DNA from 2 places in the Clostridium sp. MF28 genome. Region 1 is predicted to be linked to the other one. Evidence: predicted binding sites of a transcription regulator. Region 1 holds the regulator's gene; the other holds the start of a gene.
What was found. The regulator Rex, encoded in region 1, represses fermentation and respiration genes when NADH is low (regulators of the CRP and FNR family bind a similar motif). The targets are predictions, from matches to a motif close to ATTGTTAANNNNTTAACAAT.
Positions count from the first base shown of each region.

Region 2: AXY43_RS06390 (acetyl-CoA C-acetyltransferase) is a predicted target of Rex. The motif match lies at 3,617-3,636, and genes of this name have one in related genera.

Region 1 covers NZ_CP014331.1:3,755,082-3,760,785, forward strand. Annotated here, with positions in the region: partial or broken gene AXY43_RS16395 (mannose-1-phosphate guanylyltransferase) at 1-682, shown strand, start outside; gene AXY43_RS16400 (zinc dependent phospholipase C family protein) at 1,046-1,627, shown strand; gene AXY43_RS16405 (redox-sensing transcriptional repressor Rex) at 2,162-2,797, shown strand; gene AXY43_RS16410 (short-chain-enoyl-CoA hydratase) at 3,175-3,960, shown strand; gene AXY43_RS16415 (acyl-CoA dehydrogenase) at 4,045-5,184, shown strand; gene AXY43_RS16420 (electron transfer flavoprotein subunit beta/FixA family protein) at 5,198-5,704, shown strand, end outside.
Region 2 covers NZ_CP014331.1:1,430,364-1,436,067, reverse strand. Annotated here, with positions in the region: gene AXY43_RS06410 (MerR family transcriptional regulator) at 1-72, opposite strand, end outside; gene AXY43_RS06405 (SDR family oxidoreductase) at 302-1,066, shown strand; gene AXY43_RS06400 (hypothetical protein) at 1,670-2,026, shown strand; gene AXY43_RS06395 (LysR family transcriptional regulator) at 2,537-3,427, opposite strand; gene AXY43_RS06390 (acetyl-CoA C-acetyltransferase) at 3,666-4,844, shown strand; gene AXY43_RS06385 (epoxyqueuosine reductase) at 5,031-5,704, shown strand, end outside.

The sequences.
Region 1 (5,704 bases):
AGAAATGGCAAATAGGAGAAGGTGTATCGTTACACTTGGGATTGAACCTAGTAGACCTGAAACAGGATATGGATATATAGAAATGGGGGAAAGAACTGCTGGAAGCATACCAACTTATAGAATTGCAAGGTTTACAGAAAAACCAAATTCAGAGGTAGCTAAAGATTTCATATTAAAAGGAACTTATTTATGGAATTCTGGGATGTTTATATTTAGGGCCGACGTTATACTAAGAGAAATAGAAAAATACTTGCCTAAATTGCATAAATCACTGATGGAGATATATAAAAATTTAGGAGAGGAAAATGAAGAGAGTGTTATAAAAGACCAATATGAACTTATAGACGGAATTTCTATAGACTTTGGAGTTATGCAGAGAACTAGAAAAGCCTATGTTATTAAATGTGATTTTAGTTGGGATGATATGGGGAGTTTTGGCGCTTTAAGTAGGCTACTGAGCACTTATAGAAATAATAGTATATCTAAGAATGTTTATATTGACGATTGCGAGAATTGCTCCATATTTGGGGACAAAAACCTGATAATTGGGTTTGGAATAAAAGACTTGGTTGTAGTAGATGCTGGAGATGTTATTCTTGTAATGGATAAAAATAAGGATCAGGAAATAAAACATTTATTAAATAGGCTCAACGAAAATAAAGAATATAATAAATTTCTATAGTAAGTAAGCTGTTTCAATATATCTTAATGATACTGAAGCAGCTTATTTATCTTTGGAGATGCACTTAGAAAGCATGTGCAAGTTAGAGTTAGTATATAAGGAAACCATATAAAATGTATGCTTAAACTATATTAAACTAATATTTTTACTAATATAGTTTAATACGTTATGAGCTTTGATATTCTTGGGTATTAGTACATATAATACTTGAAGAAATCGATTAATAAAGTGTTGTAAATTTGAATCTAGAGTATTATTATAAATATACAAAACAAATTTAATTTATAAAAAAATAACGAAACGCCTAAATGAGGGTTTCATAAAATATAAAATTTAATATGCAGAGGATGTGATCAAGCATTGATGATCAATACTCACAAGATTATGGCAGAAAATATTATAAAATATGCTAATACAAAGAGTATTTATTTAATTAATAATAAAAGATTTATATGGGGGAACGTGAAACCTGATTGTGCGCCTAAATATAAATTTAAGAAGCATTATTTTAATGAAAGTATAAATATGATTATTGAAAAGATTATACATTTATCATCATTATCATTGGAAGAAATATACTATGATATGACAATTGGTAAGTTTAGTGAAGAGCTTGGAGTAATATGTCACTTTTTATGTGATTTTTTCTGTGCACCACACTATTATAGATGGGAATTTAAGAGTACGAGCGCTGTAAAACATCATATGATGTATGAGAAAAATTTAGCTAAGGTAGCTAAGTCGTTTGATCCGACAGGAATTATAAATACACATGTAGATTCAAGTAATATAGAAGAGTTTATAATGCAGCTACAGAAGCAATATGATGGAACTATAAATTATTATAATGATTTAACCTTTTCGTATTATGTTTGCGATAGCGTATTAAATATGATATTGAACAATGTGTTTATCAATGAAAATAAGGTAATTAAAGTAATTTAATTTCTTAAGATAAGAAATATTTCAAAATGGTTGAAAAATTATTTTGAAATATTTTTTTGATTTTGTTAAAAGGTATAAAATTTTATAAAGATATTATTTAATATAAACAAAAATCGCAATGTTAAAATAAAATTCTTGAACACATGTTTAAGTATTGATATTGTTATTATATAGAAAAGGTTAAAAATAAAGCGGTTTAAATTAAAAAAAGTGGTCAAAATATAAAAAAGTAAAATTTCATAGCAGTGAGTTTTCTAGAGACTTCTGTTGCTTATCAAGAGAAATTTTAAATTTATAGGCACTTTTGAATAAATAATTTAATTAAGCTTGACATAAAAATATAGAAATATGGTAGAATTATAAATTATAGCAATTAATTAAAATTTAACAATGTGAATATAATTTTAAAATTGATTGTTAATAAATAGACTAATCATAATTACTAAAAGTCTAAATAGTAGTTATATAATTTAATTTGATATAAATATTATAGGGTCGAAAAATATAAAAGTATTGAAATAGGAGAAAGTAGATATGGAAAAGCATAAAAATATATCGATGGCAGTTATCAAAAGGTTGCCTAAGTATCATAGATATCTTGAAGAACTTATGAAAAATGAGGTGGATAGAATTTCTTCAAAAGAATTAGGAGAAAAGATTGGATTTACTGCATCACAAATTAGACAAGATTTAAATTGTTTTGGAGATTTTGGACAACAAGGTTATGGATATAATGTTAAGGAACTATATACCCAAATTAGCGCTATATTGGGATTAGACAGAGGTTATGAAGCTGCACTGGTTGGTGCTGGAAATATAGGGCAAGCAGTTTCGAATTATTCTAGATTTGAAAATTTAGGATTTAAAATAACAGCAATATTTGATGCAAATCCTAAATTGATAGGGATGAAAATCAGAGATGTAGAAATAATGGATATAGACGAAATGGAATCCGTACTAGAAGAACATAAAATAGATATTGGCATAATTTGTGTTCCTAGAAAAAATGCCCAAGTTGTTGCTGATGAATTAATAAGGGGTGGAGTAAGAGCAATTTGGAATTTTGCTCCTGTAGATTTAGTAGTTCCAGATCATGTGAAAGTAGAAAATGTACATCTAAGTGAAAGTTTATTGACTTTAATTTATTTATTAAATGAGAGTGAAGGTTAAAAATATAATAAATATATGCAATATATTATTTAAAGCTTGTTCAAAAAATAACAGATTAAATATATATATTTGTTTTTAGAAATAGATTTAAGAAAAATTTATGCAAAAGCTTTACATGAATAAAGTTTTCTTCTCTGTTTGGCATGAAAATAGATATATACCTTTGATCAGTTATTTTTTTCATATACTTAAAAACTTATATTAATAACGCAATATTTTATTGCAAATAATCTAGGAACGTATTATAATTTTAATTGAGGCGTGAAGTCTTGATATTTTTTTAGACTTATTTGTTATATTATTAACAATTAGGATAAAAAATATCAAAAATAGTGTGAAAATTAAAAAAATAAGCAAGTTTGAAGGAGGTCCTTAGAATGGAATTAAAAAATGTTATTCTTGAAAAAGAAGGGCATTTAGCTATTGTTACAATCAATAGACCAAAGGCATTAAATGCATTGAATTCAGAAACACTAAAAGATTTAAATGTTGTTTTAGATGATTTAGAAGCAGACAACAATGTGTATGCAGTTATAGTTACAGGTGCTGGTGAGAAATCTTTTGTTGCTGGAGCAGATATTTCAGAAATGAAAGATCTTAATGAAGAACAAGGTAAAGAATTTGGTATTTTAGGAAACAATGTCTTCAGAAGATTAGAAAAATTGGATAAGCCAGTTATCGCAGCTATATCAGGATTTGCTCTTGGTGGTGGATGTGAACTTGCTATGTCATGTGACATAAGAATAGCTTCAGTTAAAGCTAAATTTGGTCAACCAGAAGCAGGACTTGGAATAACTCCAGGATTTGGTGGAACTCAAAGATTAGCTAGAATTGTAGGGCCAGGAAAAGCTAAAGAATTAATTTATACTTGTGACCTTATAAATGCAGAAGAAGCTTATAGAATAGGTTTAGTTAATAAAGTAGTTGAATTAGAAAAATTGATGGAAGAAGCAAAAGCAATGGCTAACAAGATTGCAGCTAATGCTCCAAAAGCAGTTGCATATTGTAAAGATGCTATAGACAGAGGAATGCAAGTTGATATAGATGCAGCTATATTAATAGAAGCAGAAGACTTTGGAAAGTGCTTTGCAACAGAAGATCAAACAGAAGGAATGACTGCGTTCTTAGAAAGAAGAGCAGAAAAGAATTTTCAAAATAAATAATTTTTTAATAATTAGTTAAAAATCTATTAGAGATTTATATATAGTTTGTATCAAATAGGTTTAATTAACAAGGAGGGTAATTTAATGAATTTCCAATTAACTAGAGAACAACAATTAGTACAACAAATGGTTAGAGAATTCGCAGTAAATGAAGTTAAGCCAATAGCTGCCGAAATCGACGAAACAGAAAGATTCCCTATGGAAAACGTTGAAAAAATGGCTAAGCTTAAAATGATGGGGATCCCATTTTCTAAAGAATTTGGTGGAGCAGGCGGAGATGTTCTTTCATATATAATTGCTGTGGAAGAATTATCAAAAGTTTGTGGTACTACAGGAGTTATTCTTTCAGCGCATACATCATTATGTGCATCAGTAATTAATGAAAATGGAACTAACGAACAAAGAGCAAAATATTTACCTGATCTTTGCAGCGGTAAAAAGATCGGTGCTTTCGGATTAACAGAACCAGGTGCTGGTACAGATGCTGCAGGACAACAAACAACTGCTGTATTAGAAGGCGACCATTATGTATTAAATGGTTCAAAAATCTTCATAACAAATGGTGGAGTTGCTGAAACTTTCATAATATTTGCTATGACAGATAAGAGTCAAGGAACAAAAGGAATTTCTGCATTCATAGTAGAAAAGTCATTCCCAGGATTCTCAATAGGAAAATTAGAAAACAAGATGGGGATCAGAGCATCTTCAACTACTGAGTTAGTTATGGAAAACTGCATAGTACCAAAAGAAAACCTACTTAGCAAAGAAGGTAAGGGATTTGGTATAGCAATGAAAACTCTTGATGGAGGAAGAATTGGTATAGCTGCTCAAGCTTTAGGTATTGCAGAAGGAGCTTTTGAAGAAGCTGTTAACTATATGAAAGAAAGAAAACAATTTGGTAAACCATTATCAGCATTCCAAGGATTACAATGGTATATAGCTGAAATGGATGTTAAAATCCAAGCTGCTAAATACTTAGTATACCTAGCTGCAACAAAGAAGCAAGCTGGTGAGCCTTATTCAGTAGATGCTGCAAGAGCTAAATTATTTGCTGCAGATGTTGCAATGGAAGTTACAACTAAGGCAGTTCAAATCTTTGGTGGATATGGTTACACTAAAGAATACCCAGTAGAAAGAATGATGAGAGATGCTAAAATATGCGAAATCTACGAAGGAACTTCAGAAGTTCAAAAGATGGTTATCGCAGGAAGCATTTTAAGATAGGAGGACTTTTAGAATGAATATAGTAGTTTGTGTAAAACAAGTTCCAGATACTACAGCAGTAAAAATTGATCCTAAAACTGGTACATTAATAAGAGATGGTGTTCCATCAATAATGAATCCAGAGGATAAACACGCTTTAGAAGGTGCATTACAATTAAAAGAAAAAGTTGGAGGAAAAGTTACTGTAATAAGTATGGGACTTCCAATGGCTAAAGCGGTTTTAAGAGAAGCATTATGTATGGGAGCTGATGAAGCTGTCCTATTAACAGATAGAGCACTTGGGGGAGCAGATACATTAGCAACTTCAAAGGCACTTGCAGGAGTAATAGCTAAATTAGATTATGATTTGGTATTTGCTGGAAGACAAGCAATTGATGGAGATACTGCACAAGTAGGACCAGAAATAGCAGAACATTTAAACATTCCGCAAGTAACTTACGTTCAAGACGTTAAAGTTGAAGGAAATACATTAATAGTAAATAGAGCACTAGAAGATGGACATCAAGTAGTAGAAGTTAAA
Region 2 (5,704 bases), 2.3 Mb from region 1:
TTTGTCATAAAAACGAATTGTATATATAGAAATTCCAAACATTTTTGATATATCTTTTATTGTATAAGTCAATTTTAAAATCCCCTTTAAAATTTATTGAAAAAAGCTTGACCTAGAGATATCTCTAGGTATTAACATGAGTATAAATCATAGGAAATTAAATTTCAAGTAACTTATACCTTCTTGGATTAATATTAAAACTGATGACTAAGGAAATACTGTCTTTGAAATATAAGTAGCGGTATAAATAATGAGATATTAATTTCTAAATGGTTAATAAATATTTAAAGGAGAGGTTTTTATGAACCCAAATAATAAAATTGCATTAGTTACAGGTGGAAGTCGTGGAATTGGCAGAAATTCTGCAATATCATTATCTAAAAAAGGAATAGATGTAATTATCACTTACAATAATCAAAAAGAAAAAGCAGATGAAGTTGTAAAAGAAATTGAAGCAAATGGTGGTAAAGCTGCTGCTATTCAGCTTGATGTAAGTAATATATCTTCCTTTGATTCCTTTGCATATAAGTTATCAGATGTTTTAAAGGATAAATGGAATAGAGAGCAGTTTGATTTTTTAATTAATAATGCTGGGATCTCAAATCACACTCCTATTTTAGAAGTTACAGAAGAGGAATTTGACAAAATAGTTAATATACACTTTAAAGGAGTTTTCTTTTTGACACAAAAACTAATTCCGCTTATTGCTGACAAAGGTGGAATTGTGAACACTTCAACAGGATTAACTCGCTTTACATTCCCAGGTTCTGGACTTTATGCTTCTGCAAAAGGTGCAGTAGAAGTTTTTTCTAGATATTTAGCTGTAGAATTAGGAGCTAGAGGTATAAGCGTGAATACTATAGCGCCTGGAGCTGTTAACACTGAATTTAGTGGAGATACTTATATTAAAAATCCAGGTTTGAAAGATATTGTTGGTTCTCATGCTGCACTAGGAAGAATTGGAGAAGCTTCTGATATTGGAGGTGTTGTCGCTAGTCTATGCACGGATGAAATGGGATGGGTTACAGGTCAACGTATTGAAGCATCTGGCGGTACTTTACTATAATTAAAAGATACTATTCTTGATCAACAAGAGATTATAAGCTTGCGTTGATTAAGAGTGTATATATGGATTCTTTTTAGGATAAGAAATCCATAGTTACTCCGTTGGCATCTGTTTCGCTAAATACCGATGTAAAAGCTACAGATAATAATACTCTGATTGGACTAAAATCTATATTATGAGATTTTAGATAAAAGGAGTAATATGCGTTGACTAATTTGAAAAGTAAAGTGGCGCTGGTAACCTTTCGACACTTGATATTACGGAAGAACAATTTGGCAAATAAACATGCGGAAATATGTTTTAAAACCATATAATATATAATTCTAGTTGCTTAGGCAACTGGTATCACTATAATTTTATAATAGTTAAAAAATTAGTAGCTATCCATGAGTAATCATTGGGCTACTATTTTTTTGTTTGGAGTGATGAAGTCCAATTTGGGCTAATAACTTGATTGATAGTCATTGTTATAGATGGTAAATTCGTGAATTAACAGTAGATTGGATATACTCTAATTTCATTACTACATTTGATAAATAGCATGGGGTTTAATTAAATTTATGGTATTATATAGTATATGAGAAAATATTGGAGGAAATAAAATTGAAAAATATTATTATCATCGCCAAAGTAATAGTAGGGGCTAGACCAAATCCCTTTGGAATGGATGGAGGATTAAATATTTTTAAAAAATCTCTTTCTGAAACTCTGAAAGAAAAGTTAAATCAAAAATTAAAAGAAAAAAATATGGATTATAAAGTTCATGTTGATTCTACATATGATGACCTAAAAAATTTAATTCACGATGAAGATACCTTACTTTTAATATCTCCATATATAAAAGACAAGGCTGATATGGAGTGTATAAGTAAAGATAATTATTATATATTAAGCGAGACAGAGTTTAATGATGGATATGTAGAAGATATTATTACCTACCTAGAAAATAAAAAACGTTGAATGGTAAATTAGGTAGACTATTAATAATGATAGGCTCAATTTAGGGGAGTTATCCCAAGGATCTAAATATATAGTAGAAGAAAAATATAAAATTTGTAAGAATAAAAAATTGACGTATAGCTTAAGCATAACGTAAGTGATAAAATGAACCTACCAGAAAAGTCATATATTCTGGTGGGTAAAATTTTATATAGAAATATAGATATCCAATTCAATAATCAGACTTATTAGATGAATATATTTACGAATTTTCTAAAACTTTGAGTTCATATCTTCACTAGAAATCATAAATATATTTGTGGAGAAAACATTTGAAAATGAGCTGTTAAAGGTTCTTAGCTGTAGGTTGTTCCATTTTAGCTTGTCAAACTGAAAGTTGGAGCATGCTAAAGTGGATACAACCTGCTGCTTAGAACTTTCAGCGATATTTTCATAGCTTTTCGGAATCAAAATATTTATGATTTCGGTAAGTTACCACATAAATTTAGTTTTAAAGCTGTATATCTATAGTTATTGAATATTAAAATCTTTTCTCACCAATTCAATAAATAAAGACATTGCAGGGCTGATCCACTTATTCTTGTGATGAGCATATATTGCTGTGATTTTAGCATTTAAGTCGCCTGCTTTGAGTTCTTTTAATTTACCATTTTCAAGCTCCTCCTCTATTGTAAAACGAGGTAAAAACGAAATTCCAAGATTACTTGCAACACATTTTTTTATCGCCTCAATGCTGCCAAGTTCGATTGTGTTATCTAGGAATATATTTTTATCAAAAAAATAACTTTCAAGTATTTTTCGATAAATGGATTCAACTTCATTGATGATAAGGCTTGTATTTATTTTTTGGTTAGGGGTACTGAAATCTAATTTTTCTTGTTCAAATTGAGGGGAGCATACTAAAGCTACATCAAAATCAGAAAGCTTCACAGCATTTAAACTTTCATTTTTACTTCCCACATTATACATCAAGCCAAGGTCTATTTCACCACTGGCTAACATATTTTTTATGTCATAGCAATTGAGCGCAACCATAGAAAGTCTTACATTAGGGGCTTTTTCCTTAAACATAGCTAATACATTTTGTAATTTATAAGACATTAAAGATTCTGCAACAGCAATTTTTAATTCGCCTGTGATGTTATCGCCATATTTACCAATGCTTTCAATCTTTTTCACTGTATTAAGTAATTCATCGGCGTATGGTATTAATTCTTTTCCTAAAGGAGTTAATACCATATTACGCCCAATTTTTTCGAATAATTTTATTGAGAGTTCCTGCTCTAGTTGCTGAATTTGTGAGGTAACAGTAGATTGAGTATACCCTAATTTCATTGCTGCATTTGAAAAATTACCCTCTTCTATAATACTTTTAAAAGTTTTGAAATGTCTTATATCCATTAATTTCACTCCGATCTTTATGTTAATTCAATGATATATTGAAAAAATCGAATTGTCAATTCGAATATATCAATTTTACAAATATATAATCATCTGATAATATAAAGTCATAGAGCAGCTGCAAATTAAACTATTAAGTTTTATGAACATTATTAAATAATTAATGCGAATAAATTTTTTATATCAAAATTTGTTAAAAAAATAACAAATAAACTTTTCAATATGGGAGGAATAAGAAATGAAAGATGTAGTAATAGTAAGTGCAGTAAGAACTGCAATTGGAGCTTATGGGAAGACTTTAAAGGATGTACCAGCAGTTGAATTAGGTGCAATAGTAATAAAAGAAGCTGTTAAAAGAGCAAATATTAAACCAGAGGAAATTAATGAAGTTATCTTTGGAAATGTCCTTCAAGCAGGCCTTGGACAAAACCCAGCAAGGCAAGCAGCTGTGAAAGCTGGACTACCTATAGAAATACCTGCATTTACAATTAATAAGGTTTGTGGCTCAGGATTAAGAGCTATAAGTTTAGCAGCACAAATTATAAAAGCTGGTGATGCTGATGCTATCGTAGTAGGTGGTATGGAAAACATGTCTAGTGCACCATTTTTACTTGATAATGCAAGATGGGGACAAAGAATGGGACATGGAGAATTCATTGATGAAATGATAAAAGATGGTTTATGGGATGCATTCAATGATTATCATATGGGAGTAACTGCAGAAAACGTAGCTGAGAAATGGAATGTAACAAGAGAAGAACAAGACGAGTTTTCACTTTTGTCACAACAAAAAGCTGAAAAAGCTATCAAGAGTGGAGAATTCAAAGATGAAATAGTGCCTGTAGTAATCAAAACTAAAAAAGGTGAAATAATATTTGATCAAGATGAATTCCCTAGGTTTGGTAATACTATAGAAGCATTAAAAAAACTTAAACCTATTTTTAAGGAAAATGGTACAGTTACAGCAGGAAATGCATCTGGATTAAATGATGGAGCAGCAGCATTAGTAATTATGAGTGCAGATAAAGCTAAAGCTCTAGGAATAAAGCCACTTGCTAAAATCACTTCTTATGGATCAGCAGGATTAGACCCAGCAATAATGGGATATGGTGCATTTTATGCAACAAAAGCTGCCTTAGATAAAATCAATTTAAAAGCTGAGGATTTAGATTTAATCGAAGCAAATGAAGCCTATGCATCACAAAGTATAGCAATAGCTAGAGATTTAAACTTAGATATGAATAAAGTAAATGTTAATGGGGGAGCCATAGCTCTTGGACATCCTATTGGTGCATCTGGAGCACGTATTTTAGTAACTTTGCTACATGCTATGGAAAAAAGAGATGCAAAAAAAGGACTTGCAACATTGTGCATTGGTGGAGGTCAAGGAACTGCCTTAATAGTTGAAAGAGAATAATTATAATCATTAATTAGGATATGTGAAATAAATAACAAACAAGCATACTATATATGTTGCAATAATAAATTTACATTTATTATTCTAGTAAACACAGAGTTCAATAAAGAGTTAAATATAGAAATTAAATTGCAACATATATAATTTATTATCTTTTTACCTAACTTAAGAAAGGGTGTAGAGAAAATGACTTTATTAGCAGATAAAATAAAAAGTGCAGCATTAAATTTAGGATATGAAAAGTGTGGAATCATTAAAATATCTGATATAGATGGCTATAAAGAAAGACTTGATGAACGGGTTGAACGTGTTCCAGAGTCCAAAGGTTTTTATCAAGGTCAATATCGTTTTACACAATTGCAAGATACTTATCCTTGGGCAAAATCAATTGTAATATGTGTAAGAAGATATGGCAAATATCATATTCCAGAACATTTAAAAGGCATGATTGCAAAATACTATTTGGTTGATGCAAGAAAAGATAAGAATTCTAAAGATTTTCAAGATAGCGTAAAATTTGAAGAATATATGCAAGAGTTAGGGCTTAGAGCAGAAACTGAAAGAGGTTTTGGCCTTGTACCACTACGCTTTGCAGCTATGAAAGCTGGACTTGGAATAGTTCGAAAGAATAATTTCTTTTATACTGAAAATGGCTCATCAGTGTATTTGGATGCATGGCTTATTGATAAGGAATTAGAAGCAGTAGAAATACCAAATGTAAGACCTTGTTCTGATAAATGCAATCTATGTATAAAGGCATGCCCTTCAGCTTCATTATCAAAACCATATACAATGAATCCTATAGCATGTGTATCTTGTATAACTACATTTATGGGAAGAGATATGACTAATGAAAAATA